2 regions of the Lacisediminihabitans sp. FW035 genome follow, and region 2 is predicted to be linked to the other one. Evidence: predicted binding sites of a transcription regulator. Region 2 holds the regulator's gene; the other holds the start of a gene.
What was found. The regulator HrcA, encoded in region 2, represses chaperone genes, less so after heat shock. The targets are predictions, from matches to a motif close to TTNGCACTCGNNNNNNNCGAGTGCNAA.

Region 1: the regulator HrcA is predicted to act here: its motif matches at 10,557-10,583, upstream of groES (co-chaperone GroES).

The regions. Positions count from the first base shown of each region.
Region 1 covers NZ_CM142187.1:3,353,006-3,367,770, forward strand. The annotation lists gene guaB (IMP dehydrogenase) at 115-1,617, opposite strand; gene ACVXZ4_RS16020 (branched-chain amino acid ABC transporter permease) at 1,916-3,235, shown strand; gene ACVXZ4_RS16025 (branched-chain amino acid ABC transporter permease) at 3,250-4,224, shown strand; gene ACVXZ4_RS16030 (ABC transporter ATP-binding protein) at 4,205-5,206, shown strand; gene ACVXZ4_RS16035 (ABC transporter ATP-binding protein) at 5,203-5,952, shown strand; gene ACVXZ4_RS16040 (ABC transporter substrate-binding protein) at 6,365-7,636, opposite strand; gene ACVXZ4_RS16045 (ABC transporter substrate-binding protein) at 7,848-9,110, opposite strand; gene rarD (EamA family transporter RarD) at 9,156-10,091, opposite strand; gene groES (co-chaperone GroES) at 10,176-10,472, opposite strand; gene ACVXZ4_RS16060 (THUMP-like domain-containing protein) at 10,608-11,807, shown strand; gene ACVXZ4_RS16065 (hypothetical protein) at 11,891-12,343, opposite strand; gene tsaD (tRNA (adenosine(37)-N6)-threonylcarbamoyltransferase complex transferase subunit TsaD) at 12,443-13,495, opposite strand; gene rimI (ribosomal protein S18-alanine N-acetyltransferase) at 13,492-13,983, opposite strand; gene tsaB (tRNA (adenosine(37)-N6)-threonylcarbamoyltransferase complex dimerization subunit type 1 TsaB) at 13,984-14,616, opposite strand; gene tsaE (tRNA (adenosine(37)-N6)-threonylcarbamoyltransferase complex ATPase subunit type 1 TsaE) at 14,616-14,765, opposite strand, start outside.
Region 2 covers NZ_CM142187.1:1,509,809-1,524,573, reverse strand. The annotation lists gene ACVXZ4_RS07385 (histidine triad nucleotide-binding protein) at 1-7, opposite strand, end outside; gene ACVXZ4_RS07380 (16S rRNA (uracil(1498)-N(3))-methyltransferase) at 357-1,085, opposite strand; gene dnaJ (molecular chaperone DnaJ) at 1,090-2,196, opposite strand; gene hrcA (heat-inducible transcriptional repressor HrcA) at 2,216-3,238, opposite strand; gene ACVXZ4_RS07365 (DUF4870 domain-containing protein) at 3,478-3,876, shown strand; gene ACVXZ4_RS07360 (DUF4870 domain-containing protein) at 3,933-4,301, shown strand; gene hemW (radical SAM family heme chaperone HemW) at 4,307-5,563, opposite strand; gene ACVXZ4_RS07350 (DUF1990 family protein) at 5,563-6,231, opposite strand; gene ACVXZ4_RS07345 (acyl-CoA dehydrogenase) at 6,314-8,116, opposite strand; gene lepA (translation elongation factor 4) at 8,914-10,779, opposite strand; gene ACVXZ4_RS07335 (hypothetical protein) at 10,922-11,242, opposite strand; gene ACVXZ4_RS07330 (pyridoxal phosphate-dependent aminotransferase) at 11,344-12,498, opposite strand; gene ACVXZ4_RS07325 (alpha/beta fold hydrolase) at 12,542-13,270, shown strand; gene rpsT (30S ribosomal protein S20) at 13,409-13,669, shown strand; gene holA (DNA polymerase III subunit delta) at 14,077-14,765, opposite strand, start outside.

The DNA of each region.
Region 1 (14,765 bases), 1.8 Mb from region 2:
CCGCCCGGGCCACCGGCCAGCGGCCACCCGCCAGCGGCCCGCGGGTCGACTCCGCAGCAACCGCCGCACACGCCGCCAGCTGCAACCCGCGCGCGAGTTCGCGCCGCCCCCGCGCTACCGGGAGTAGTTCGGCGCTTCGACCGTCATCTGGATGTCGTGCGGGTGCGATTCCTTGAGCCCGGCGGCCGTGATCCGCACGAACTTGCCCTTGGCCTTGAGCTCCGGGATCGTGCGAGCCCCCGTGTAGAACATCGACTGCCGCAAGCCACCGAGCAGTTGGTACGCCACGGCCGAGAGCGGTCCGCGGTAGGGCACCTGGCCCTCGATGCCCTCGGGGATGAGCTTGTCGTCGGAAGGCACATCGGCCTGGAAATAGCGATCCTTGGAGTACGACGTCTTCTCGCCACGGCTCTGGAGCGCCCCGAGGGATCCCATTCCGCGGTACTTCTTGAATTGCTTGCCGTTCACGAAGACCAGGTCGCCCGGGCTCTCGTCGCAGCCCGCGAGGAGCGATCCGAGCATCACGGTGTCCGCGCCCGCCACGAGCGCCTTCGCGATGTCGCCCGAGTACTGGAGGCCGCCATCCGCGATCACCGGGATGCCGGTCTCACGGGCCGCGAGGGACGCCTCGTACACCGCGGTCACCTGGGGCACTCCGACGCCGGCCACCACACGAGTGGTGCAGATCGAGCCGGGACCGACACCCACCTTGATGGCATCCGCACCGGCATCCACGAGCGCCTGTGCGCCTCCACGGGTCGCGACGTTGCCGCCGATGATGTCCACGTTGCGTGCGACCGGATCGCTCTTGAGGCGACGGATGATGTCGATCACTCCGGCACTGTCGCCATTGGCGGTGTCGACGACGAGGGCGTCCACGCCGGCGTCGATGAGCAGCATCGCGCGCTCCCAGGCATCGCCGAAGAAGCCGATCGCAGCCCCGACGCGCAGTCGGCCATTCTCGTCTTTCGTTGCCTGCGGATACTTTTCCGACTTGTCGAAGTCCTTGACGGTGATGAGGCCGCGCAGGCGCCCTGCGGCGTCGATGAGGGGCAGCTTCTCGATCTTGTGCTGCGCGAAGATAGCGATCGCGTCGTCCGGGTCGATGCCCTCTGGCGCGGTGATGAGGGGCGTGCGGGTCATCACGTCACGCACGAAGGTCGTGGCCTTCTCGAACGGCGAGACGAAGCGCATGTCGCGGTTGGTGATGATTCCCACCAGAGTTCCATCGCCCTCGACGACTGGAAGCCCGGAGACGCGGAACTGTCCGCAGAGCGCATCCACCTCGGCGACTGTGGCGTCCGGGGTGGTGGTGACGGGGTTGGTGATCATGCCGGACTCGCTGCGCTTCACCCGATCCACCTGCTCGGCCTGGTCGGTGAGGGAGAGGTTGCGATGCAGCACACCGAATCCGCCCTGGCGGGCGATGGCGATGGCCATGCGGGACTCGGTGACCGTGTCCATCGCCGAAGAGAGCAATGGAGCCGCCACGGTGATGCGACGGCTGAGGCGCGCGGTGGTATCCGCCTCGCTCGGGATCACGTCGGTGTGCCCCGGCAGCAGCATCACGTCGTCGTAGGTGAGTCCGATGAATCCGAAGGGATCCGGCTGATCCATTAAAGTCCTCATTTTCGCGCATGTGGTTAGTGAAGATAACCGGGCTACGACGATGGATTCCGGTATCCAATGTTAACTGGTTAGCCCTTACGCTATTCCCCCGCCATAATTAGCCAACCAGAGATTGTGCCCTCCATGAAACACGGGGGACACAATCCGCCAGTAACGTCAACGACGACGTACGCCAGAAAGGCCCGGGAACCCCTTTGTCCCGGCTGGCGCACGTCTTGGAGGTTTCGTGACACTCGTACGAAGTGCCCGCCCACAGCGAACGCGCTGGCTCATCGGCATTGCTGCCATGCTGCTCGCTATATTCGCTCTCTCGACCAGTCCGGCGCTCGTGACCGCGGCTCATGCGGCCACCACGCCCCCGGTCGATCCAACTACAGCGAAACAGTCGATGCAGATCTGGATCCGCCTCGAATCGGATAAGACCGGCGTTCCGAATGTGAACGTGAGTGTCACCGGGAAGGGCGGATTCGACGAGACCGTCGTGACCGGGGCGGACGGCAAGGTGCTCGTCGGGTTCGCAAAGTCCGGCACCTACACCGTGACCGTGGACGAGAAATCTTTGCCGGCCGGCGCTGGTTTCCCCAATCTCAACCCGAGAAAGGTGGATGTCTTCGCCCAGGGCATAGAGGTTCCCGCCTACTTCCTCGTCTCCCCCTCGAACCCCGCAATCGGCAGCACGCCGGCACCCGGGCCGAGCGACGGCATCTCCAACGAGACGAGTGCCCAGTTCTGGAGCGTCTTCTGGTCGAAGGTCGTGACCGGACTCATCTTCGGGTTGCTGCTCGCGCTCGCCGCGATCGGACTCTCCCTGATCTACGGGACCACCGGGCTCAACAACTTCGCCCACGGTGAGCTCGTCACGTTCGGCGCCCTCATGGCCTATACCTTCAGCGGAATTCTGCACTGGCCGGCCTGGATCGCGATCATCATCGCTGTCGTACTCGGCGGGGCCTTCGGCTGGGTGCAGAACGCCGGCCTGTGGGCACCGTTGCGGAAGCGCAACCTCGGGCTCATCCCGTTGATGATCGTGACGATCGGTCTCTCGCTGGCCCTCCGCTATATCTTCGTGTTCTTCTGGGGCGCCGACCGGCTCACCCTCCCGAACTCGACGAAGCCGTTCCTGGTGATCGGGGCGATCAGCCTCAAGTTCACGGATGTCGCGGGAGCGGTCGTAGCGATCGTGCTCCTGCTTGCGGTTGCCTACGTGCTGCTCCGCACCAAGATCGGCAAGGCCACCCGCGCAGTGGCTGACAACCGGTCGCTCGCCGCCGCATCCGGCATCGATGTGGAGGGCGTCATCCGCACAGTCTGGATCGGCGGGGCCGCCCTCGCCGCCCTCTCCGGCGTATTCGTCGGGTACTACCAATCCCTGCGGTGGGACACGGGGGCATCGATCCTGCTTCTGATCTTCGCCGCCGTCACGCTCGGTGGCCTTGGTACCGCGTTCGGAGCCCTCATCGGCTCGATCGTGATCGGTGTCTTCATCAACGTGTCGACAGTCTGGCTTCCGGAGAACCTGAAGTACGTGGCCGCGCTTGTGGTCATGATCCTCATCCTCCTCTTCCGCCCACAGGGCATTCTCGGTCGACGAGACCGCATCGGTTAAGGGAGCGAATACACATGGACTACAACTTCATCCCCCTCTCGTTCGGCGAACTGTTCTCGCCGACCACCGCGGCCTACGCCCTGGCGACGATCGGCCTGGCCGTGCACTTCGGCTTCACCGGGCTACTCAACTTCGGCCAGGCCGGCTTCATGGCCATCGGTGGCTATGCCTTCGCCATCACTTCGGTGAAGTGGCACTGGCCGCTCTACGGGTCGGTGCTCGCCACTATCGTGGCGGCGACGATCTTCGCGCTCATCCTCGGAATCCCCACACTGAGACTCAGGGCGGACTATCTGAGTATCGTGACGATCGCCGCCGCAGAAATCATCCGACTATCGGTGAAGACACCGGAATTCTCGAGCGTCACCGGCGGGTCTGAGGGCATTAACGGCTCGGCCATCACCTTCAACGCCACCAATCCACTTCCCGAGGGCAGGTTCGGCTTCGGGGTGCTCACCTATTCCTCCGACCAGTGGTGGGTGCGAATAGTCGGCTGGGGACTCGTCGCGCTTGCCGCCCTTCTCGTGTTCCTGCTCATCCGCAGCCCCTGGGGACGCGTGATCCGCGGAATCCGTGAAGACGAGGATGCCGTGCGCAGCCTCGGTAAGAACGTCTACTCCTACAAGATGCAGGCCCTCGTGCTCGGTGGCGTGTTCGGTGGACTGGCCGGTGCGCTCTTCATCCTTCCGCGGTCGCTGCAGCCCGATAACTACGGCACGCAACTCACCTTCTTCCTCTACACGATCCTGCTGCTCGGAGGAGCGGCGACGGTCTTCGGACCCATCATCGGGTCGATCATCTTCTGGGTGACGCTGTCGCTCTCAGATGGTCTGCTCAGCCTCGGGGTGAATGCTCATGTCATTCCGATCTCCTCGATCCAGCAGGGTCCGATCCGCTTCGTCATCGTCGGTGTCGCGCTCATGATCCTGGTGATCTTCCGACCACAGGGTATTTTCGGCAAGAAGAAGGATGCACAGTTCAGTGTCTAATCGAACTCCCACCGCAGAACTCGTTGCCGGCCCCGCGGTGCCCGGCGTAGCCAAGATCGACCCGATCCTCATCGCCGACAAGGTGAGCCGCCATTTCGGGGGTCTCATGGCCGTCGAGGTGGACCACCTCGAGATCCCGCGGGGCGCCATCACCGCCCTCATCGGACCGAACGGTGCCGGCAAGACCACCTTCTTCAACCTGCTCACCGGATTCGACAAGCCGAACACCGGAACCTGGAACTTCGGCGGCAAGAACCTCGCCCGCATGCCTGCGTTCCGCGTCTCGCGGCTCGGGATGGTGCGCACGTTCCAGTTGACCAAGGCTCTCGGCCGGCTCACGGTGCTCGAGAACATGCTTCTGGGGGCGAAGGAGCAGGGCGGCGAGAACCTCTTCGTCGCACTTATCCGCCCGTTCTGGCGCAAGCGCGAGGATGCCATCACCGAACGTGCGATGGCGCTGCTGGCGAAGTTCAAGCTCGACACCAAGTCGGAGGACTACGCGGCCAGCCTCTCCGGTGGCCAGCGCAAGCTGCTCGAGATGGCGCGCGCGCTCATGAGCGAGCCGGAGATGGTGATGCTCGACGAACCGATGGCCGGGGTCAACCCCGCGCTGACGCAGTCGCTGCTCCACCACATCCAGGACCTGAAGGCCGAGGGGATGACCGTGCTGTTCGTGGAGCACGACATGCACATGGTCAACGAGATCGCGGACTGGGTGGTCGTGATGGCCGAGGGACGCATCGTCGCCGAAGGCCCTCCGGGCGTCGTGATGAACGACCAGGCCGTGATCGACGCCTACCTCGGCGCCCACCACGACACCGACCTCGGCACGCTCACCGGCCAGATGGAGATCGCGGAGGGCATGGAGTCGTCCCTCGTCAAGGACGAGATCGAGTCCGACCTCGCCGCGGAACAATCTCCGACGGCGGATGCAGCTCCAACCGATGCCGCCACAACCGACGCGAAGGCGGAAGACAAATGAGCGAGATCGTGCTCGAGACCACCGACCTGGTTGCCGGCTACCTGCCCGGCGTCAACATCCTCAATGGATGCAACGTCTACGTTGGCAAGGGCGAACTCGTCGGCATCATCGGCCCGAACGGCGCCGGCAAGTCGACGCTCCTCAAGGCGATCTTCGGCCAGGTGAACATCCGCAGCGGAAGCGTCGTGCTCAAGGGTGACAACATCACTGGGCTCAAGGCCGACAAGCTCGTGTCCAAAGGCGTCGGAATGGTGCCGCAAAACAACAACGTCTTCCCGAGCCTCACGATCGAAGAGAACCTGCAGATGGGCATCTACCAGGAGCCCAAGATGTACAAGCCGCGACTCGACTTCGTGACGAGCCTCTTCCCGGAGCTGGGTAAGCGCCTCAAGCAGCGCGCCGGATCGCTCTCCGGCGGTGAGCGCCAGATGGTGGCGATGTCCCGGGCGCTCATGATGGAGCCCAGTGTCCTGCTGCTCGACGAGCCGAGCGCGGGGCTCTCCCCGGTGCGCCAGGACGAGACCTTCATCAACGTCGCCGCGATCAACCGCGCCGGCGTCTCCATCATGATCGTGGAGCAGAACGCTCGTCGGGCCCTTCAGATCTGCAACCGCGGGTACGTGCTCGACCAGGGAACGGATGCCTACACCGGCACCGGCCGCGACCTCATGAAGGACCCGAAGGTGATCGAGCTCTACCTCGGCACCCTCGCCGCCGACCAGGAGAAGTCGAAGGCGGCCAGCTAGGACTGTTTTACGGGCGCGGGCGGACGGTGTCCGCCCGCGCTTTCGTGTCTGCGCCAGCGCCCGCCAGGCGCTTCTGGCAAGGTCTCGCGGATGCGTTCGGGCGGCGGGCCGAGCCACCGGCGATCTCCCGTCCGTTCTCCCATCACCGAGATACCACCTTCCGTAGCGACAACGGGGCAAGAACAGCCATAGAGAACTCGGGGTCGTGGTGGGTTCGGAAGCCACCGGACAGATCGACTCGGGAACAGATCGACTCGGGAGTTGTCGCGGGGTGGCGGCACCTTTAAGCCGCGACAACTCCCGCGTCGATGTGCGGCCGTCACCAGCAGCGAGCAGGTCAGCGCGGCCGCCGCACACGCACGAAGGGGCCCGACCTTGCGGCCGGACCCCTTTGCGCTTCGTCTGGTGGCAGTTACAGCTTGCCGTAGACCTGCTGCTCGAACGCGTTGGTGTTGCCCGTCGCGTACTTGTAGATCGAGACGTACGCCTCGGTCGGGTCACCGTTCTTGTCGAACGTGATCGGACCGGAGAGACCGTCGTAGTTGATGTCCTTCTTGTCCGCGATCAGCTTGGCGCAGTCGGAGTACGACGTGCACTTGGTGCCCTTCTCGGAGACCGACTGCAGGTTCGCCTTGATCGTCGCGCCATCAGTCGCGCCACCCTGGAGGGCGGCGAGAGCGGAAAGCACGACGGCGTCGTAGGTCTCTGCTGCATAGCTGAAGACACCGAGCTCGGACGCCCCCTGCTTCTTGACGAGAGTCTGGAGGTCGGCCTGGAACTTCTTGGTCGCCTCGACACCCGGGTTGGTGAACTGCGCGCCGGCGATGTCGACGTTGGTGTCCTTCGCTCCGATGACTCCGTAGTTGCCGTCCGTACCGTAGAACTTCTTGAAGTCGAAGCCCTTCGCCGCGAGCTGCTCCGCGATCGTCTTGATCTCGTCGAACGAGATCACCACGAGCGCGTCGGGGCTGGTCGCGAGCAGCGAGGTGATCGCGCTGTTGAAGTCGGTGGATGCCGGCTCGAAGATCTCTTCGCCCGCGATGGTCGCGCCACCCGCGGTGAGGGCCTTCTTCACGTTGGACTCGAGGCCGGTTCCGTACGCGTCGTTCATGTACAGGATGGCGACCTTGGTGGCGCCGTCCTTCAGGATCTTGTTCCCGAGGATGCGACCCTGGAGCACGTCGGACGGAGCGGTGCGCCAGTAGTAGCCGTCATCGGCGTAGTTGGTGAAGTCCGGTGAGGTGTTCGCACCGGAGATCTGCACGACGCCGGCCTGGGTGACCTGGTCGATGAAGGTCTTCGAGACTCCCGACGACGCGGCGCCGATGATGACCGAGACGCCATCTGCGAGAAGCGCGGTCGCCGACTGGGTCGCGATGTCGGTGGTGGTGTCGCCCGAGTCCTTGTGGGTGACGGAGATCTTCAGCCCGGCCTTGGCCGCATTGATGTCCTGCACTGCGAGGTCGGCCCCGGCGATCTCGGGCGGGCCGAGAACCGCGAGGGTTCCGGTCTGCGGAAGAATGGTGCCGATTTTGAGGCTCAGGTCCTTGCTGCCAGAGGTGGTGCTGCCCGTGGATGCGCAGGCGCTGAGAAGAAGCGCGCTGACACCGAGGATCGCGATACCACTGATGGTGGACTTGAGAGCCCGTGAGCGGGAGGCCTTAGCCTTCGCGAAAACGCTCATGATGCTCCTTGCGTTGAGTTGTGATGAGGACGTGACAATACGGGGTACTGCACTGTTATCGAAGGTATTGCCCCGAAGGTCTGGAAACAATACGTGCGTGTTACAGCCACGTAACACGGTCTAATCGTTACTTTTCGTTACGTTGAGATCGTTCTCCGGTCGAAATGCTCCGTTTCGGCCACGGCGCACGCTTCGGTCGCCCTCCGGGACCTCAGCCGGCGATGATCTCGCCCACCCGGGCGAAGCGTCCTGCCGCGTTGTAGCGGTAGAGCCCGAAGTGCGCGGGACTAGTGTCACCCGCGGCATCGAAATTGGTGGCTCCCGAGATTCCGTCGTAGTCGATGTCGGACGACGTCTTCAGCACGTCGAGACACTCGCGAAAGGTCGTGCACTCGATGCCTCCGGTCGAGACCTCCCGCAGTGTTGCGGCGATCGCAGCGCCGTCAGCATCCCTCGCGACCGCTGCGGCAAGGCCGGCGAGGATCGTGGCGTCGTAAGCCTCTTCCGCGTAGGTCAGGTCGGTGACGGTCGGAGCGATCGCCGCCACGCGGGCGGCGAAGGCGGCCGTCGGCGTGGCTCCCTCGAGGAGTCCGTTGACGTTCGTCAGCGTTCCGATGGGGAGCGCCTGCGAGTAGTCGGCGGTGTTCTGTCCGGTGAGCCAGAGCCGTGCGCCGCCCAGGCCGGCAGCGGTGAGCTGGGTGATCATGCTCTTGTTCTGTTCCATTGCGCTGAACGGGCTCACGAACACCACGTCGTCCGGCTTCGCCGCCTTCACAGCAGCGACGATCGGCGCCGGATCCTTCGTGGCTGCGGTGATCTTCTGCACGCCGACCAGGCCACCGGATGCCCCGAGTGCGGCGCGCATCGTGCCGAGTACCGCCCGGCCCATGTCGTCGTCGAAGTAGACGATCGCGATGCGGGCCGTGCCCCCGCCGATGGTCTTGGCAAGGGCGTCTCCCTCCAACGCGGCGGACCCGATGGTGCGAAAGAAGAAGCCCTGCGATGCCTGCGTGGCCAGGCGCACCGAGGTCGCGGCCGGCGAGATCATCGGCAGCTTCGCCGCGACGATATTCGGGAGCACCCGCTCGGCCAGGACCGATGAGGACGGCCCGATGAGCACATCCGCCTTCGCGGTCACGAGGTCGGCGATGGACGCTTCGATCGTTCCGGTCGTCACGTCACCCGAGTCGCGGGCCAGGATCTCCACGGGCTTGCCAAGCACCCCCCCGTCGTCGTTGATCTCCTTCACGGCGACCGCGACCCCGGCGGCTTGCGCGCCCCCGAGGTAGGACTGTGCGCCAGTACTGGGGAAGAGGGTGCCGATGCGCAGAACACCGTCACCGGCGGGCGGCACTGTCGCGGTCGCGGTCGGCGCCGGCGTGACAGGCGTCGGCGCGGGGGTCGAACACGACACGAGAGCGAGGCTGAAGAGCACTCCCGCGACGACAGCCGGAAGCGTTCGGGAGCGCGACATGGAGGTCCTTCGGGTCGATCGGGTATTCCGAACCTTACAGTTCGGTCACTCGGGCACCGGCGAGGCGCGACGGACGCGACGCCCGGAGAGGAAGACATCCACCGAGAGGATCGCGAGCGCAACCCACACGAGGCTGAAGCCGATCCAGCGCGCGGGCGGCATGTTCTCGCCGAGCACGAACGCGCCGACGATGAACTGGAGCACCGGAGCGAGGTACTGGATGAGGCCGAGATAGACCAGAGGGAGGCGCCGTGCTGCGGCGGCGAAGAGCAGCAGCGGAACGGCGGTCACGACCCCGGCGCTCACCAGCAGCAGCGTGTGGGCGAGGCTCACCGTGCCGAAAGTGAGGCCGGCGCTCGTGCCGACAACGGCCAGCTGCACGATCGCGACGGGCGTGAGCCACGCCGTTTCGAGGGTGAGGCCGCCAACGGCATCCACGGCGGGTCCCACCCACTTCTTGATGAGGCCGTAGAGCCCGAAGGAGAAGGCGAGAACGAGGGAGATCCAGGGCAGGGCGCCGTAGTTGAAGGCGAGCACCACCACCGCGACGAAACTCGTGCCGACGGCGATCCACTGGGCGATCCGCAGCCGTTCGCGAAGGAAGATCACTCCGAGCAGAACGGTGACGATGGGATTGATGAAGTAGCCGAGCGATGCCTCGATCACCTTGCCCTCGAGGGTTGCGAAGACATAGACCTGCCAGTTCACGTAGATGAAGGCCGCGGCGAGGCCCATCGTGAAGACGATGCGCGGCTGTCGCAGGAGGGCGACCAGCGCTCGCCACTGGCGTGTGACGGTGATGATGATGGCGCAGAACACCAGCGAGAAGAGGATGCGCAGCGCGACGATCTCGAACGCACCCGCAGGCTGGAGCAACAGGAAATAGAGCGGCAGGACGCCCCAGAGTGCGTAGGCCGCGACGGCCATCGCCACACCCGATCGCTCTGTGGACTGTTCGGGTGTTCTGCTGCTGGACATCATGGGGATGTTACGGCACTTGCGGCAGCCCGAATGACGAAGGGCCCGTTCCGAGTGATTCGGAACGGGCCCTTCGAGGAAGCGTTGTCAGTGAGTGACGACCGCGAGCACGTCGCGAGCCGACAGCACGAGCAGGTCTTCCCCGCCGTACTTCACCTCGGTTCCGCCGTACTTGGAGTAGATGACCTTGTCGCCGACGGCGATGTCGAGGGGGATGCGGTTGCCGTTGTCGTCGATGCGACCCGGTCCCACAGCGACGACCTCGCCCTCCTGGGGCTTCTCCTTCGCGGTGTCCGGGATGACGAGTCCGGACGCAGTGGTCTGCTCGGCCTCGACCTGCTTGATGACAATGCGATCTTCGAGCGGCTTGATGGAGACTGCCACGGTTGACCTCTTTCTTGAAGTACTTCGAAATCTGGAGGGTTAGCACCCTCCAGAGGAGAGTGCCAGATGTAGCTTAGCCGCGCGTTAGCACTCCTGCAAGGTGAGTGCCAATCGACGGGTTGGTACGGTGGGGCGATGGAATCCTCCGAGCTCATCGAACTGCTGTCGTCAGACGGGCTGCGGCTGCTCGATTCGCTCCCCCCGTGGCAGTCGAGCGCGGATGTGCTGAAGACGGTGAACGACCTCCGTCGCGCCGGGCACTCCCCGGGCCTCGTCGCCGCAGTTCTGAGCCAGTCGAAGCTGCGGGCGAAGGCCGTGGCCAAATTCGGCCCGTTCGCCGAGCGGATGCTCTTCACCGAGGCCGGGCTCGAACAGGCGACCCGCCTCCGCGTCGCCGCCCTGCATGCCGGGCGCTTCCAGGCGGCCGGGCTCACCCGCGTCGCCGACCTCGGAAGCGGCATCGGCGGGGACGCCCTCGCCCTCGCGTCCCTCGACGTCGACGTGACGGCGGTCGAACTCGACGAGGTGACGGCCGCGATCGCCACCTACAACCTCGCGCTCTGGCCCAACGCCTCCGTCGTGCACGGCGACGTGACGACGTTCGACCTCGAGCGGTTCGACGGGGTCTTCCTCGATCCGGCACGGCGCACCGCGGGGCACCAGAACACCTCCCGCCTGACCGACCCGTCGGACTACTCGCCGACCCTGGACTTCGCCTTCGGCATCGCGGAGCGCCTGCCGACCGGCATCAAGCTCGGTCCCGGGATCGACCGCGACCTCATCCCCGCCGACGCGGAGGCGCAGTGGGTCTCGGTGGACCGCGACGTCGTCGAGCTGGGACTCTGGTTCGGCGTGCTCGCCCGCCTGGGCATCCGCCGGTCCGCTCTAGTGATCGGCGAACACGGCACCGCCGAGCTCTCCTCGGCAGAGGACAGCGCGGACGTGGGCACCGGCACGCTGGGCCGCTACCTCTACGAGCCGGATGGGGCGGTCATCCGTTCGCGCCTGATCGGCGATCTCGGCCGCCGCATCGGGGCGACCATGGTGAGCGACGGCATCGCCTACCTCACCTCGGACGGCGCCGTCGAGACGCCCTTCGCGGCCTGCTTCCGGGTGATCGAATCCTTCCCCCTCGACGAACGGCGCCTGAAGAGGGAATTCGCGACCCGCGGCATCGGGTCACTCGAGATCAAGAAGAGGGGGGTGGATGTCGACCCCGCGGCCTTCCGGAAGAAGCTCGCGCTGCACGGTCCCGCCTCGGCCACTCTCGTGCTCACCCGCGTCTCGGGGAGGCACACCGCGCTGCTGTGCGAGCGCGTCACCTTCCGCGGCTGACGAGCCGTCGCCGACGTGCGCCCGGAATGACGAAGGGCCCGTCTCCCGAAGGAGACGGACCCTGGCGGTCGCGAACTGAGCGACTAGTAGTTGTTCGAGTCGAAGGCGCCGTTGGCGCCACCGATGGCGAAGAGGGCGATCCAACCGATAAGGGCGATGACCGCGATGACCAGGCCGACGATCCCGGTGATGATCGCGGTTATCCAGAACCCCTTTGCCGGTACGCCTTCGCGCTTGCGACCGAGGATACCGAGCACAAGGGCGGCACCGGGGATGAAGAGCTGAAGCACCGATCCGATGATGGGGATGAAGACGATCCAGAAACCGAGAAGACCGACGATCCCGGCGATCATTCCGATGAGGCTGAGGGTCTTCTTAGGGGCGATGACACCCGCGGAAGCATAGGCGGGAGGGGCAGTCGTGTAACCGTCTCCGGCCGGAGGAGTCGGCGGCGCCACGGGGGGCGCGACAGGCGGAGTCACGGGCGAGGCTGGCGGCGGTACCGGCGGCACGGCGCCGTTGTCGGGGTCAGTCATGGTTGCTCCTTTGAGAACGTTGTCGGTGTCAGGCGATTCACAGCCTTTCACCGCCGTGGTGGCATGTCAAACAGGGCCACCGTAACAGCGGCTCTCGACTCACGCCTGGATGGTGGTGACGGGCAGGGTCGAGTCGGCTCCGAAGGACAACGCGGATGGCGGGTGGCCGGCCGCGATCAGTCGCGCCGCGATCGCCGCGATCATTGCTCCGTTGTCGGTGCAGAGGGCGAGCGGGGGGATCCGCAGCTCGATGCCTGCGGCCGCGCAGCGCTCGGCCGCGACCTCCCGGACCCTGGCGTTGGCCACGACACCGCCGCCGAGGAGCAACCGCGGTACCCCGAGGTCCTGGCAGGCCGCGACCGCCTTGGTGAGCAGCACGTCGGTGACCGCTTCGCGGAAGCTCGCCGCGACATCCGCCACCGGCACTTCTTCGCCCGAATCGCGCTTCTGCTCTACCCAGCGCGCCACCGCGGTCTTCAGCCCCGAGAAGGAGAAGTCGTAGCGATGCTTCTCCATGTCTTTGGGCTGGCTGAGTCCGCGGGGAAATCGGATGGCCTTCGGGTCGCCGTCCGCGGCGACCCGGTCGATCTGAGGGCCTCCGGGGTAGGGCAGCCCGAGTAGTCGGGCGACCTTGTCGAAAGCCTCCCCTGCGGCGTCGTCGATAGTCTCCCCGAGCAGTTCGACGTCGGCGATCAGGTCTCGCACGTGCAAGAGAGAGGTGTGCCCGCCCGAGACCAGCAGCGCGATGGTGGGCAGTTCGATGTCGGTGCCGTCGTCACGCAGCACGTCGGCACCGACGTGGCCGACGAGGTGGTTGATCGCATAGAGGGGCTTGTCCAGCGCTACGGCGAGCGCCTTAGCGGCGCCGACCCCCACCATGAGCGCACCGGAGAGACCTGGCCCACTTGTCACCGCGATCGCATCGAGCTCGGCGAGCGTCACCCCGGCCTCGGCAAGCGCCGCAGTGAGCGCCGGAGTGAGCGCCTCGAGGTGTGCGCGGGCCGCGATCTCGGGAACGACCCCGCCATAGCGGGCATGCTCGTCCATCGACGACGCGATCACATTCGCGAGGAGAGTCGTGCCTCGTACGATGCCGATCCCGGTCTCATCACAGCTCGTCTCGATCCCGAGCACGAGTGCGCCGCCGGTCACTGCCCGACCGCCGGTGACGTCACGGGTGCGGGCACGACGAGACGCATCACGATGGCATCGACGCCATCCGGTTGGTAGTACGCCACCCGGACCGCGATCTCCGCGAAACCGAGACTCTCGTACAACCGCTTCGGGCCGGGATTGTCGGCCCGAACCTCGAGGAACACCTCGGTCGCGCCGCGCTTGCGGGCCTCCCCGATGAGGGCGTTCATGAGCGCCCGCCCGAGCCCGCCACGCCGGGCGGACTCCGCGACGGCGATGGTCTGGATGTCGCCCGCGTGCGCCCCCTTCGGCGCGAACAGCCCGGCGTAGCCGTCGAGCTCGCCGGGGAATCCCACGCGGTCGGCGACGAGGTAGTAGCACTGCGGGTTGCGCAGGTCGCTGAGCATCGCGTCGCTCGACCAGGCATCGGTGCCGAAAGTGCCGGACTCGATCTCCATGATCCGCGCGAGGTCTTCAATCGTCGCGCGCCGCAACTGCCAGCTCACTCAGCTCACCCGCTTCGGACCGGCCGACACCGTGACATCCGGTGCCCGGAGGTAGAGGGCTTCCGGCCCGGCGAAGGCGCGCTTGTGAAGGAAAAGGCCTTCGGCGAGCAGGCCGGCGGACGCCGCGGACACCTCGGCCGCATCGACGCGGTGGTAGCCCGAATAGCCGTCGACGGCCGTGGACAGGTCGTCGGGGCGACAGAGACCCGGACCCTGCACGCGAATCGGGAGGCCTTCCGCATCGACCCCGGAATAGGCCGAGAAGTACACCTCGCGGCGGCGGGCATCGGTCACGACGAGGAGAGGGCCCTCGTTACCCGCGGCGAAATGACCCCAGGCGACGGCATCGTGGCTCACCACCCGCACCAGGGGGATGGATGCCCCGAAAGCGAACGCCTGCGCCGCGGCGATGCCCACCCGGAGTCCGGTGAACGGGCCAGGGCCCATCCCGGCCGTGACCCCGGACAGTTCGGCGATCGCGATGCCGGACCGCTCGATCGCGAACAGGATCGCCTCGCCGATCACCTCGGCATGGCGCCGGGTGTCGGACTCGTTCACTTCCGACAGGATGCCCCGGTCCCGGTCCACCACGGCGATGCTCGTGCCGGCGGAGGTATCGATCGCGAGCAGCATCAGTCCAGCCTAAGGTCCCGCCACCGGGCACCGTGGCCCGTGACCGTGACAGTGCGCGGTTCGACCGGCTCGTCGCCCTCCCGAATGTCGGGGCCGGCGCCAGTCGGCCGGCGGATGTCGATCTCGATCCAGTGTTCGGCGACGCCGTC
Region 2 (14,765 bases):
TCGACATGACTCAAGGGTAAGCGACGCCGCCGACCCGCGTGCCGGCGTTCGCTACCAGCGCCCGCGACGTAGCATTCCTACGCCGTCGGCCACGAGCAAGAACAGTCCCGGCGCAGAACCCACTCCGCGACAGGCCCGCCCCCGCTCCCGTTCCCGTGCCCGTTCCCGTTCCCGTTCCCGGATCAGGAGTCACGACGAATCCACGGCGTGTCCCGCCGTGACACGCCGACCGTGCGGCTTCACTCCTGATCCGTGAACGGGAACCGGGGGGTCGACCGTGCGGCCGCACCGGCGCGGACCGTGAAGAACACCGTCGATTCACGGATCTGCCCGTCGGTTTAGGGATGCGCGCGTCGTCACCAGCGCCCGAGGCGGGCGTTCAGCACGGCGACAGCGGCCGGTCCGGCTGTCGATGTGCGCAGGATGGTGTCGCCGAGCCGCACCGAGACAGCCCCCGCGGCCTCGAGCCGGCTGAGCTCGGAGGGGGCGATGCCGCCCTCCGGTCCCACGACGAGCACCACGTCCCGGTCATCGGGCTCGAGCGTGCTGAGGGCGAGCTGCGCGGTCGGCTCGAGCAGCAGCATCCGCGTCACCTTCGCCAACGCCACGAGTACGGGGAGGGATGCGAGGTCGCCGACCTCCGGAACCCACGAGCGCACCGACTGCTTGGTGGCCTCCCGCACGATGGCGCTCCAGCGATCGTGCCCCTTGCGCACCTTGGCGCCTTCCCACTTCACTATCGAACGCTGGGCTGACCACGGGATCACCCCGTCCACCCCGAGTTCAGTCGCTTGCTGCACTGCCTGTTCGTCGCGATCGCCCTTGGCGAGTGCCTGGACGAGCCAGATCGCCGGGGACGCCGGCGGAGTCTCGACGACGGTCTCGACCTCCACCACGAACTCGGTGTGTTCGGCCGAGACGACCGTGCCCGAGACCAGCAGTCCCGCGCCGTTGCCGATCGCGATCGACTCCCCCGCAGCGATCCTGCTCACCGTGACGGCATGCCGGGCTTCGGCGCCGCCGACAGTGACCCGCTCACCGACGACCGCCGAGACCAACTCCTCGCTGAGGTAGAAGTGCGCCATGAGATCAGATGTTGAGGAACCGGTCGCGCAGCTTCTGGAAGAGCCCCTGCTGGAAGTGCGTCAGCGTCGGGGCCGCCGCCTTGCGCGTGCTTGCGAACTGCTTGATCAGGTCCTGCTCTTTGTGGTTGAGCTTCACCGGGGTCGTCACCTGCACACCGATCTTGAGGTCTCCCCGACCGCTGCCGCGCAGATGGGTCACTCCGCGCTCCTTGATCGTGATGACCTCTGCGCTCTGCGTGCCCGGTCGGATCTCGACCGAGACGTCTCCGTCGAGCGTCTTGAGCGTCGTCTTGGTGCCGAGGATGGCATCCGTCATCTGCACTTCGAGAGTGGCGAGGATGTCGTCGCCGTTGCGGCTGAAGACATCGTGGTGACGCACCTTGATCTCGAGGTAGAGGTCGCCAGCGGTTCCGCCAGCGGGCCCGACCTCGCCCTGGTTCGGCATCTGCAGGCGCAGTCCGGTGTCGACACCCGCGGGGATGTCGACCGGGATGCTGCGGCGCGCGCGCACGCGACCCTGGCCCTGGCAGGTGGGGCAGGGGTTCGGGATGACGGTGCCGTAGCCGCGGCAGGTGCCACAGGGGCTCGATGTCATCACGTTGCCAAGCAGGCTGCGCACCGTGCGCTGGATCTGTCCGCTGCCGTGGCAGATGTCGCAGGTGACGGGAGTCGTCCCCGGGGCACAGCAGGATCCGTCGCAGGTCTCGCACAGCACCGCGGTGTCCACCTCGATGTCGCGCGTCGTGCCGAAGATGATCTCGTCGAGGTCGACTTCCACCCGCACCAGCGCGTCCTGGCCGCGTTCGCGACGCGAGCGCGGGCCGCGGGTCTGACCGCCGCCGAAGAACGACTCGAAGATGTCGCCGAAGCCGCCGAAGCCCTGCCCGCCCTGCCCTCCGAAGCCGGTCTGCGGCCCCAGGTCGTACTGCTGCCGTTGCTGCGCATCGGACAGCACGTCGTACGCATGCGTGACGAGCTTGAACTGCTCCGAGGCATCCGCCCCGGGGTTCACGTCAGGGTGCAGCTCCCTGGCGAGGCGACGGTACGCCTTCTTGATCTCATCGGTGGTCGCGCTGCGATCGACACCGAGTACTTCGTAGTGGTCAGCCAATCAAAATTCCTTCAGGTGTTCAGTCTTCGCCGAGCAGGCGGGACAGGTAGCGGGCGACAGCTCTCACTGCCGCGATGTTGTTCGAATAGTCCATGCGGGTGGGGCCGATCACGCCGAGGCGTGACACCTCTCCACCAGAGGTCGCGTACCCCGTCGTCAGCACCGAGGTCTCTCCGAGGCCGAACGAGGCGTTCTCTTTGCCGATCGACACCGAGAACCCGTTCTGGTCGGGCTCCATCTCGCCGAACAGGCGGAGAAGTGTCACCTGCTCCTCGATCGCCTCCAGAACAGGGTAGATGCTGCCGCTGAAGTCTTCCTCGGTACGCACCAGGTTCGCGGTTCCGGCCATGACCAGTTTGTCCTGGCGATTGGCGAGCACCTGCTCGATGAGCGCCGAGGCGATCCGGCCGACTGCCGGAGCCTCCGAAGCGGAGAACTGATCGGGCAGCTGCGAGAGCTTCTCGGCCGCCTCCGCGAGCCCGAGGCCTCCCAGCGAGGCGTTGAGGCGTGAGCCGAGTTGCGAGAGGAAACCCTCCTCCAACTCGTCGGACACGTCGAGCAGCCTCTGCTCGACCCGTCCCGTGTCGGTGATGAGTACGGTCATTACCCGCGATGACGCGAGCCGCACGAGTTCGACGTGTCGGATTCGGGAGCGCGAGAGCGAGGGGTACTGCACGAGCGCCACCTGCTGTGTGAGCTGGGAAAGCAATCGCACCGTGCGTCCGAGCACCTGGTCGAGATCGGCGGATGACCCGAGGAAGGTCTCGATCGCGGTGCGCTGGGCGGGGCTGAGCGGTCGAAGGTCGGCAAGCTGGTTTACGAAGACGCGGTAGCCCTTGTCCGTGGGGATGCGGCCGGAGGAGGTGTGCGGCGCGGCAATCAGCTCTTCCTCCTCGAGCAGCGCCATGTCGTTGCGGATGGTGGCGGCCGATACGCCGAAGGAGTGTCGGTCGACTATCGACTTCGAGCCGACCGGCTCTCGCGAGGCGACGTAGTCCTGCACGATGACGCGGAGCACATCGAGGCCGCGCTCTGACACCATCCCGACCACCCCGCTCTCTCAACGCGCAGATTTCGCACCACGGATACTTGGCACTCACTACTGCAGACTGCCAATTGTACCGTGACACACCACCGTGAAGGCATTGCACGCACAGCAACGGGGGCGCTACCTTATGCATGTGCTCGTGCACCGCCCTCGATCGGGGGTTCAGCGAGATCACGCCCGAAGTCCGTCCTGGCCACACGCAGGATCGATCCGCTCACCGAAAGGCTCTGCACATGACCGACCCCATCTCCACGCCGGCTGCACCGCAACCGGCAGCACCCCTCACCGAGGCCGAGGACCGCCAGTGGGCTTCGTTCGCTCACCTCGGGGGCATCATCGGATTCCTGCCTTCGCTGATCATCTGGCTCGTGTTCAAGGACCGCGGCAGCTTCACCAACAGCGAGGCGAAGGAAGCACTGAACTTCCAGATCACCGCCGCCATTGCGCAGGTTGCCGTCTTCATTCTCAACTCCATCCTCACCGTCGTCACACTCGGCTTCTGGGGTCTGATCGGCTGGATCTTCCCCCTTGCCATTTGGGTGATCAGCCTCATCTGGTCGATCCAGGGCTTCGTCAAGGCGAAGGATGGCGTCGGCTACCGCTACCCGGCATCGGTACGCTTCATCAAGTAATCGGTTTTCACACAAGCCCGGCCGCACGCGGCCGGGCTTGTGTGTTTAATGGGCGGATGTCAGAAAACACTCCGTCCCCGTACCAGACGACCCAGCCACTCAGTCCGAGCGACGAGAAACTCTGGGCGATGCTCGTGCACCTGGGCGGGATTTTCTTCCACTTCCTTCCGGCGCTGATCGGATACCTGGTGCTTCGCGACCGTGGTCCGTTCGTCCGCGAACACACCCGCGCTGCACTCAACTTCCAACTCACCGTTCTACTCGGCTACCTCGTCGGACTGTTCACCCTGTGGCTGTTCGTCGGCGCGATCATCATCCTGGCCGTCGCCGTGCTCGACATCGTCTTCAGCATCATCGCCGCCATAGCGGCCAACCGGGGCGAGCTCTACACCTACCCGGTGGCCATCCGGTTCATCAGCAACTGAATCGGCTACTCGAGCAGGCGGCGAACTACGGCGTCGGCGAGCAGCCGCCCGCGCAGGGTGAGCACCAGCGACCCGCGGATCGCGGAGGCACCGTCCACGAGCCCATCGCCGATCAGGCCGGCGACGGCAGTTCGTGCCCTCGCAGGCAGCTCGGCGATCACCAGTCCCTCGCGGATGCGGGTTCCGAGCAGCACGCTCTCCACCCGGCGGGTCTCATCGTCGAGCGTCTCCCTCCCGGCGCCCGGTGACAGGCCGGCCCCGATCCGATCGGCGTAGGCGGCCGGGTGCTTCACGTTCCACCAGCGCACTCCTCCGATGTGGCTGTGCGCCCCCGGGCCGATCCCCCACCAGTCGTGTCCCTGCCAGTAGGCGAGATTGTGACGGGAACGATGCTCCGCACCGTCGCTGATCCCGGCGTCGGCCGTCGGCGATTCGCGCGACCAGTTGCTCACCTCGTACCAGTCATAGCCTGCGGCCCCGAGCAGTTCGTCCGCCAGCTCGTACATATCGGCTTGCAGGTCTTCGTCGGGCTGCGCCACTTCTCCGCGCCGGATCTGCCGAGCCAGTTTCGTGCCGTCCTCCACGATTAGGGAATACGCCGAGAGGTGGTCCGGGTTCTGCGCGATCGCGTGCTCGAGCGACTCGCGCCAGTCCGCGAGGGATTCCCCGGGCGTCCCATAGATCAGGTCGAGGCTCACCGCGAGGCCGGCATCCCGCGCCCACTGCACCACGAGCGGCACGCGTTCGGGATCGTGGGTTCGCTCGAGGGTCGCGAGCACATGCGGCACGGCCGACTGCATTCCGAATGACACGCGGGTGAATCCGGCGTCCGCGAGCGAACGGAGGTAGTCGGCATCCACCGAGTCGGGGTTGGCCTCGGTCGTGACCTCGGCGCCGTGCACGAGGCCCCAGGTGTCCGCGACCGCACCGAGCATCGATGCGAGATCGGAGACGGGGAGCATCGTGGGGGTGCCGCCTCCGAAGAAGACCGTTGATACGGCCCGGTCGGGCAGCTCGGCGCGCATCATCACCTGCCGGGCGAGGGCGACCTCGGCAATCGCCTGCCCGGCGTAGTCCGTGCGCTTCGCCCCGCGAAGCTCATCGGAGGTGTAGGTGTTGAAATCGCAGTAGCCGCACCGCACCCGGCAGAACGGCACGTGCAGGTACACACCGAAGTTGCGGTCGACGGCTCCGGCGACGACGGATGTGGGAAGCGTGCCGTCGGACGGTGCCGGATCCGCGAGCGGCAGGGCGCTCGGCATCAGGCTGCGGGGGCTGCGGGGAGCGGCCCGGAGAGGGACTCGAAGTACCGGCGCGTGTAATACGCCTGCGTGAGCCGCAGCACCGGGAAGACGATCCACCAGAACGCGTTCGCGGGCCGCGAGAACGCGCTGATCTCGAGCCAGACCGATCCGTCGTCCGTCTGTTCGACTATGAAGGACTCCTCTCCGCTCTCCGGATGCCCGGGAAGGGTGCCGTAGGCGAATCCCTTGCGGTTCAGCTCGTCGACCACATAGACGACCCGCGCCGGTGCCGTCACGTGGAATGGCCCGAACGGGATGCCGAGCAGCACCGAGTCGCCCGGCACGATGAACGGGGCTCCATCGGGGCCGAAGACCACTTCGTCGGTCATGACCGAAGAGGTGACCGGGGCACCGGCCTCATCGAACGCCACCGGGACGTAGGTCTGGTCGCTCACCGCTGCCGGCACGTCTGCGACGTCGATGCGGAACCCGCTGTTGCGCTGGATACCCCACGACATCACCTCGTTCCAGGCGTAGTCCCACCGTGCGTCTCCATGCCCGATACGGGAGCGCTGACGGAACGGCCGGTAGCCCGCCGGGGACTTGGCGAGCAGGTCCGAGGACTGGGTCGCCCCCACGGTCGCATAAGTGACGGGCCGCTCCCAGAGCGGCAACTTCGCGGGCATCTAACGATCACCGATTCTCGGGACGGATGGTGCGGGCATAGGCCGATTCTACCGGCGCCGGCTCGCACTTCCGTCGGCCGGCCTAGCCGAGGGCGCTGCTCGGAACCCGCACCGACCCGGCCAGCTGGTCGGCGTCGAGGGCGAAGAGGTCGCGCGCTCCCCCGGTGGCCGCACCGAACAGGCCGGCCGCCTGGGGAAGGAGCTGCTCGGCATAGAACCGCGCGAGCACGAGCTGGGTTTCCGCGAGGTCCGCATCCCCGGTGGCCTCACCCGCGAGGGCGGACCGCGCCATCAACCAACCGCCGACGGTGAGCCCCCACATACGCAGGTACGGCGACGAGCCGGCGAGCACGGCGTTCGGGTCGGACTGGCCGGTGCGCAGCATCCATCCGGTCGCCGCTTCGAGCGAGTCGAGCTGCGTGCGCAGCTGGACGCGGATCGTTTCGAACGCGTCTCCAGCGGTGGCGAGCTCCGCATCCGTCTCACGCATGGTGGCGATGAACTCGAGGAAGGATGCTCCACCCCGCACTGCGAGCTTGCGGCCGACGAGGTCGGCGGCCTGGATGCCGTTGGTGCCTTCGTAGATCGGCGTGATGCGCACATCGCGGAAGTGCTGGGCTGCTCCGGTTTCTTCGATGTAGCCCATTCCGCCGTAGACCTGGAGGGCGAGGGAGGTGAGCTCCACGCCGAGGTCTGTGCCGAAGGACTTGCTGATCGGGGTGAGCAGCCCGACGATCTCGGCGGCGCGCACCCGAGCCGCCTCGTCGGTGCTGTGAGTGCTGAGGTCGATCTGCACCGCGTTGAACAGCACGAGGCGACGGAGGGCGGACAGGTAGGCCTTCTGCGTCATGAGCATTCGGCGCACGTCGGGGAAGTCGATGATCGGCGAATCGACGGTGGCGCCGATCGCCTTGCCCTGAGTGCGCTCCTGGGCGTAGGCGAGTGACCCCTGGTAGGCGCGCTCCCCGATCGAGAGACCCTGGGTGCCGACCGACAGCCGGGCGCTGTTCATCATGACGAACATGATGCGCATGCCGAGGTTCTCCTCGCCGATGAGGTACCCGGTGGCGTCCTCGTACGAGAGCACGCAAGTGGGAGCCCCATGGATGCCGAGCTTGTGCTCGATCGAGAGGCAGGAGACGCCGTTGTGCTCGCCGAGCGAGCCGTCCTCGTGCACGTGGAACTTCGGCACGATGAAACAGGAGATCCCGCGGGTGCCGGCGGGCGCTCCCGGCGTACGCGCGAGGACAAGGTGCACGATCTGCTCGGAGAGGTCGTGCTCGCCGTAGGTGATGTAGATCTTCTGGCCGGTGATGGCGTAGGTGCCGTCGCCGTTCGGAACGGCGCGGGTGGTGAGGGCCCCGACATCCGATCCGGCCTGGGGCTCGGTGAGGTTCATCGTGCCGGTCCACTCGCCGCTGATCATCTTCGGCAGGTAGGTCTTCTTCTGGGCCTCGTCGCCATAGTGGAGCAGGGCGTCGATGGCGCCCTGGGTGAGCAGCGGGCAGAGCGCGAAGGCCATGTTCGACGAGCCGAGCATCTCCTGGATGGCGAGACCGACCGACCACGGGAATCCGCCGCCGTCGAACTCCTCGGGGAACGGCACACTGCCCCACCCGGCATCGACGTACTGGCGGTAGGCGGACTTGAAGGCCGCCGGCGTGCGGACGGTGCCGTCGGGGTCGCGCTGCGCGCCCTCGACATCCCCCGACTGGTTGGTGGGAGCCACGACCTTGACCATGAAGTCGCCGCAGTCTTCGAGGAGTCCCACGACGGTCTCGAGATCGGCGTGCTCGTAGCCGGGAAGGGCGGCGACCTGCGGATACCCCACCACGTGCTCGAGGACGAAGGCCAGATCGGACACAGGGGGACGGTAATCGCTCATGGTCGCAGAATACCGCGCCGCGGTCGTACGTTCACGAACGTTGTGCCGACTCACAAAGGAGGTTCGGCTGTCGCCCACTTTATTGTCCGTGCGGGCCATTCGTCGTGTAGTCCGTGCGGGCCGTTCGTCGTGTAGTCCATGCGGGCCATTCGCCGTTTAGTCCATGCGGGCCATTCGTCGTGTAGTCCATGCGGGCCGTTCGCCGGGGGGGTTAATCCGCGTTCGCTCAGCCGCACGGCTCCGCCGTCGGGTCACGCTTCGCCCGTCGAGTTCGCCCTCCCGGCCAGGGTCACCACCGGTTGCTGGTCAGAAATGCAGGACCGGGTGTTACCAGGGGGGCAGGTGTGCCTCAGTAGGCAACATCCGTCACAGGTTTCCCTGCATTTCGCACGGGAACTTTTCGCAAGGGACAGTTCGCGCTGGACAGTTCGCACGGGACAGTTCGCGCAGAAACATTTCGCCCCGGAACAGCTCGCCCCGGAACAGTTCGCGCCTGAGCGGTGAGACCGAGGGGCGCGGCGGCCACAATTCACACCGTCGAGAACGGAGACAGCCGGCCGCGGGTTCGAAATGCAGGACCGGAGGTTACCAGTAATGCAGTTGTGGCTCAGGAGGCAACATCCGTCACAGGCTTCCCTGCATTTCGCACCGGAGCGTGCGGGTATCGGAGCGTGCGGGCATCGGAAGCGCATCGAAAGCGAAACGGAAGGGAAGGGCATCGAAAGCGGAACGGAAGGGCAGCGGAAGCATAGCCACAGCGGATGCCGGACTGATCCTCGGCAGGGGCGTGGATACTGCTACTTGTCCTTCTTGGTCTCCGTGTCGCCGGAGAGCGCCGCGATGAACGCCTCCTGCGGGACCTCGACCCGGCCCACCATCTTCATGCGCTTCTTTCCCTCCTTCTGCTTCTCGAGGAGCTTCCGCTTGCGGGTGATGTCACCGCCGTAGCACTTGGCGAGCACGTCCTTGCGCATCGCGCTGATCGACTCGCGGGCGATGATGCGCGCCCCGATGGCGGCCTGGATCGGCACCTCGAACTGCTGCCGCGGGATGAGCTTCTTAAGCCGCTCGGTCATGAGCACGCCATAGGCGTACGCCTTGTCGCGATGAACGATGGCGCTGAAGGCATCCACCGCCTCGCCCTGCAGCAGGATGTCGACCTTCACGAGGTCCGCATCCTGGTCGCCGGTCGGCTCGTAGTCCAGCGAGGCGTAGCCGGCGGTGCGGCTCTTCAACTGGTCGAAGAAGTCGAACACGATCTCGCCGAGCGGCATGGTGTAGTGCAGCTCCACCCGGTCCTCGCCGACGTATTCCATGCCCTGCATGGTGCCGCGGCGGCCCTGGCAGAGTTCCATCACGGTGCCGACGAAGTCCTTTGGCGTGAGGATGGATGCCTTCACCACCGGTTCACTCACCGACGCGATCTTTCCGCCGGGGAACTCGCTCGGGTTGGTCACGGTGACTGTCTTCTTGTCGTCGGTCGTGACCTGGTAGATCACGGACGGCGCGGTAGCGATGAGATCGAGCCCGAACTCGCGCTCGAGGCGCTCGGTCACGATCTCGAGATGCAGGAGGCCGAGGAATCCGCAGCGGAAGCCGAAGCCGAGCGCGACGGAGGTTTCGGGCTCGTAGACGAGCGCGGCATCCGAGAGCTTGAGCTTGTCGAGGGCCTCGCGCAGAACCGGATAGTCGGAGCCGTCGATCGGGTAGACGCCCGAGAACACCATCGGCATCGGTTCGGAGTAGCCCTTCAGCGCGACAGTCGCGGGCTTCATGAAGCTCGTGACGGTGTCGCCGACCTTGCTGAGGCGCACGTCCTTGACGCCGGTGATGAGATAGCCGACCTCGCCGACACCGAGCCCCTTGGTGGGAGTCGGCTCCGGTGCGCTCACGCCGATCTCGAGCACCTCATGGGCGCTCTTGGTGCTCATCATCATGATCTTCTCGCGAGGCTTCAGCGCCCCGTCGATCATGCGCACGTAGGTGATGACGCCGCGGTAGGCGTCGTAGACGGAGTCGAAGATCATGGCGCGGGCGGGCGCGGCCGGGTCGCCGACCGGCGGCGGGATGAGGCGGGTCGCCCGGTCGAGGAGCTCGGGCACGCCGACACCGGTCTTGCCGGAGACGAGCAGGATGTCCTCCGGCTTGCAGCCGAGCAGACCGACGATCTCCTTGATGTACTTCTCGGGATCCGCTGCTGGCAGGTCGATCTTGTTGAGCACCGGGATGATCGTCAGGTCGTTGTCGAGGGCGAGGTACAGGTTCGCGAGCGTCTGGGCCTCGATCCCTTGTGCGGCATCCACGAGCAGGATCGCGCCCTCGCAGGCGGCGAGCGACCGGGAGACCTCGTAGGTGAAGTCGACGTGGCCGGGGGTGTCGATCATGTTGAGGGCGTAGGTCTGGACGTCCCCAGACTCGGACGTCAGAGCCCACGGCATCCGCACGGCCTGGCTCTTGATCGTGATTCCGCGCTCGCGCTCGATATCCATGCGGTCGAGATACTGCGCGCGCATGTCCCGGTCGCTCACGACACCGGTGATCTGCAGCATCCGGTCGGCCAGCGTGGACTTGCCGTGATCGATGTGGGCGATGATGCAGAAGTTGCGGATGAAGGCCGGGTCGGTCGAAGCCGGCTCGAGGGCCTTCAGTGCTCTGGGGCTCACGCAAATCCTTCGTATCAGTGCCGTGGGGTCGAACAATTCTCCCACGACCCGCGCCGACCGACATGCGGAGCCCCGTCGGCGCGTGATCCCGACGGGACTGCGGAGCCCCGTCGGCGCGGGATGCCGACGGGGCTGCCCGCTGCTACTGGCCGAAGACGAGGGCGAAGAGCCCGAATGGGGCGAGGAAAGCGAGCCCGAAGAGCAGGGCGATCGCCGGCAGCGCCAGCGAAACGGCGCCGACGATGATTCCCCACACGCTGTAGCTGCGGCCGGCCGGTTCGTGGCTGAGCCCGACCGCCCCGATAACGATCGCGGCGATCGGAACGAGCACGGTATAGCCGAAGGCGATCGAGGCGAGTCCGAGCACGAGGCTCGTGATGCCGAGGGTGCGCGTGGTGTCGACGGGCGTTACGGGCGCCGTTCCCGTGCTGATCGGTGCGCTGTCGATGATCGGGGTGGTCATGGTCTCTCCTGGGTCGGTTGGTGTCCTTTCAGGGTAGAAAATGCCCCGCCCGACGACCATGGGGATAACCCCCGCGTTGCCCGCGGCTGATCCCCCGAGGTCTACGACTGCGGCCGGGCGACCGCCGGCAGCCGCCCGAGCCCCGCGAGCAGCACAGACTGCTCTGCGGCGAGCGACACCCTGATCCAGCCCTCCCCGGACCGCCCGAACGCGCTGCCCGGAGCCACGGCGACGCGGTCATGGAGCAGGAAGTGCTCGGCCCAGGCCGCGACGTCGCCGCCACTGAAGTGTGCGACATCCACCCACAGGTAGAAGGCGCCGCCGGGGCGCTGGTAGCGGATGCCCCGCGCGTCGAGCAGCGCGCAGGCGGCCTCGAGATTGGCCCGGTAGTGCTCGCGGGAGTCGGCGACATGCTGGTGATCACCGGTGATGGCGGCGACCGCGGCGTACTGGTCAGGCATCCCGACGCAACTGATCGAGGCCTCCTGAACCGTGCGCATGACCTGTGCGAGCCCGGGCGGAGTCACCAGGTAGCCGATACGTGCGCCGGTCATCGCGTAGGTCTTGGAGAGGGAGAAGACGCTGAACACCCGGTCGTCGGTGTCGAGACTCGCGATGCTCCGGTGTCGTGCACCGTAGGTGAAGTATTCGTAGACCTCGTCGCTGATCACCCAGAGGTCGTGTCGCCGGGCGAAGTCGAGGAGGGAGCGCAGCTGCTGCTCATCGAGGACCACCCCGAGAGGATTCGACGGCGAATTGACGATGATGACGCGGGTGCGGTCGGTGACGAGTCGCTCGAGTTCATCGAGATCGGGAGCGAACCCGTGTGCCGGGCGCAGCGAATACGGCACCGGCACAGCCTCAAGAAGGCGGGCGTTCATCGTGAAGGTGGTGTAGCCGGGATCCGGCACCAGCACCTCGTCGCCGGTCGAGAGCACCAGGCGCATCGCCTGGAAGAGACCCTGGGTCGCGCCGAGAGTCACCCAGACCCGTTCCACGTCGACGTGAATGTCGTTCTCTCGCGCCAGCTTCTCCACGAGGGCGGAGCGCAAGGGCGGAATCCCGCCGTTCGCGGAGTAGTTCGTGAGGTCGTCGCGCCAGGCCTGGGCGCCCGCCGCGAGGATGTGAGGGGCCACCGGCCGATCGGGCTCACCGACCGCGAGCGAGATCACGTCGTCGAGCTCGAGGGCGATCTCGAAGATGCGGCGGATGCCCGATGGGGGCACCGACGCGATGTGCGGGGAAAGAGACGGCATACTGTCAGGCTATTACGGCGCTCGGAGCGGTTAGCATCGTGCCATGCCCACCCCCGTCGTGCTCGTCCACGGCCTCCGCGGCTCGAGTGCCGAGTGGGCACCGCAGCGCGACATCCTCGAGGCCCACGGGCATCCGGTGGTCGTGGTCGAGCTTCCCGGGCACGGGTCCCGCATCGGTGAGCCTTTCTCCATCGGTGAGTCCCTGGTCACCGTGGCGGATGCTGTGCGCTCACTCGGCACCTCACCGGTGTTCATCGTCGGGCGCGGCCTCGGCGGCCATCTCGCGGTCGAGTGCGGCTCGCTCATCGACACCGTCGGCGGGGTCGTCGCGGTGGGTTGCGGCACCCAGGCCCTCAGCTGGGTGCTCGACAGCTACCGGATCGCGTCCACCAGCACCCACCACATGCTTCCCGACAGAGGCGCCTCCTTCAGCAGCGCCGCATCCTCCGCCTTCGTGCGTGCGGGTTCGTCGGGCGCAGTCGCCCCATCGGAGCACTTCGCCGACACGCTCCGCCAGCTCGACGCGCTCGACACCCGGCAGGCGCTGTCCCGGCTCGAGGTGCCGGTCTGGCTGCTCAACGGCCGGTTCGACCGGTTCTGGATGCAGGAGCACGCGTTCCTCGCCGCCGCACAACAGCACCGGCTCGTTCGGCAGCCCGGGGTGCGGCTTGCCGCTCGATTCCGTCGCCCGGTCGAGACCGCCCGGCTGCTTCTCGGCATCCTCGATGGACGCTATCCGACACGCTCCCCGCTCACATTGCCGGATCGCTGACGCACTGGTATCGTTGATGGTTGGCTTGCGCGAAGCGTTTGGTACCCGAATGACTTCGCGAATCGCAGCCCGGATCCCCAGTTATGGAACCGGTTCGCGGCTGCCCTCAACCGTTCGAACCACAGAGAAAGTTAGACATTGGCAAACATCAAGTCGCAGATCAAGCGCATCGGAACCAACAAGAAGTCCCAGGACCGCAACAAGGCCGTCAAGAGCGAGGTCAAGACCGCTGTGCGCTCCGCGCGCGAGGCCATCGTCGCCGGTGACGCCGCCACTGCCGCCACCGCTCTCGCGCTCGCGTCGAAGAAGCTCGACAAGGCCGCAAGCAAGGGTGTCATCCACAAGAACCAGGCCGCGAACCGCAAGTCGGCCATCGCCAAGCAGGTCGCTGCACTCTAAGCACCAGACTTACCGAAAGCCCGTCACCGTTCGCGGTGGCGGGCTTTCTGCACTGCGCGGCGGGGGCTTTGCGCGGGCGTGGCTGGCCAGGGCGCGTGGCCGGGGTTCGCGAGAGGACGTGTGCGGATGAATGTTCACAGGTGAACGTGCGCGGCTGGGCGTTCGCGAGTGAATGTTGCCACTCGAACCATCGTTCCCGAATCTTCGCGTTCGCCGGTGCGCTTCGACATTCCCTGGCGCCGAGAACGGCCCAAAACCTGCTGTTCAACGCTCCAGTTGCCCACAGAGTGATGTTGGCAGTGCGGTGCCGCCGATGGTCGCTGCCTGTCACCGTGCGGGACCGACCCGCCTCGACCCCCGGCACACCACACAGCGACAGCGATTGCGACAGGCCGACACCGATCGCGCTAGGACGTACCGCGGGTGCTGATCACCCCGACGAGGCGCTCGAGCACGAAGACCGGATCGCGACCCGCGCCCTTGATTGCGGCATCCGTCTCGGCGAGGAGTTCGATGCACCGGCCGAGGCCGCGATCGTCCCAGCCCTGCAGGTCGCGACGGGCACGATCGACCTGCCAGGGTGCGAGTCCGAATTGCTGGGCGAGTTGGGCGGATCCTCCGCGAGCCCCGGAGATCTTGGCCATCGTGCGGAGCTTGCTCGCGAAGGCGGCGACGATCGGCACCGGGTCGGCCCCGGACGCGAGAGCATGCCTCAGCAGGATGAGAGCGTCACCGCGCCGACCGGCGATCGCGACATCCGCGACCCGGAAGGCGTTGGTCTCGACCCGGCCGGAGTAGTACTTCTCGACCGTGACCTCGGTGATCTCCTCGCTGGCGTCGGCCATGAGCTGCTGGCACGCCGCGGCGAGTTCGGCGAGGTCGTCGGAGAATGCCCCCGCGAGCGCCCGGAGGGCACCGCTCGTGATGCGGCGATTCTCGACAGCGAACTCCGCAGCCGCGAAGTCGAGCTTCTCGGAGTCCTTCTTGAGATCGGCACAGACGATCTCGATGCCGCTGCCGAGGCCGCCGCGGATCGCGTCGAGCAGCTTCTTGCCGCGTACTCCCCCGGCGTGCCGAAGCACCAGGTAGGTGTCGT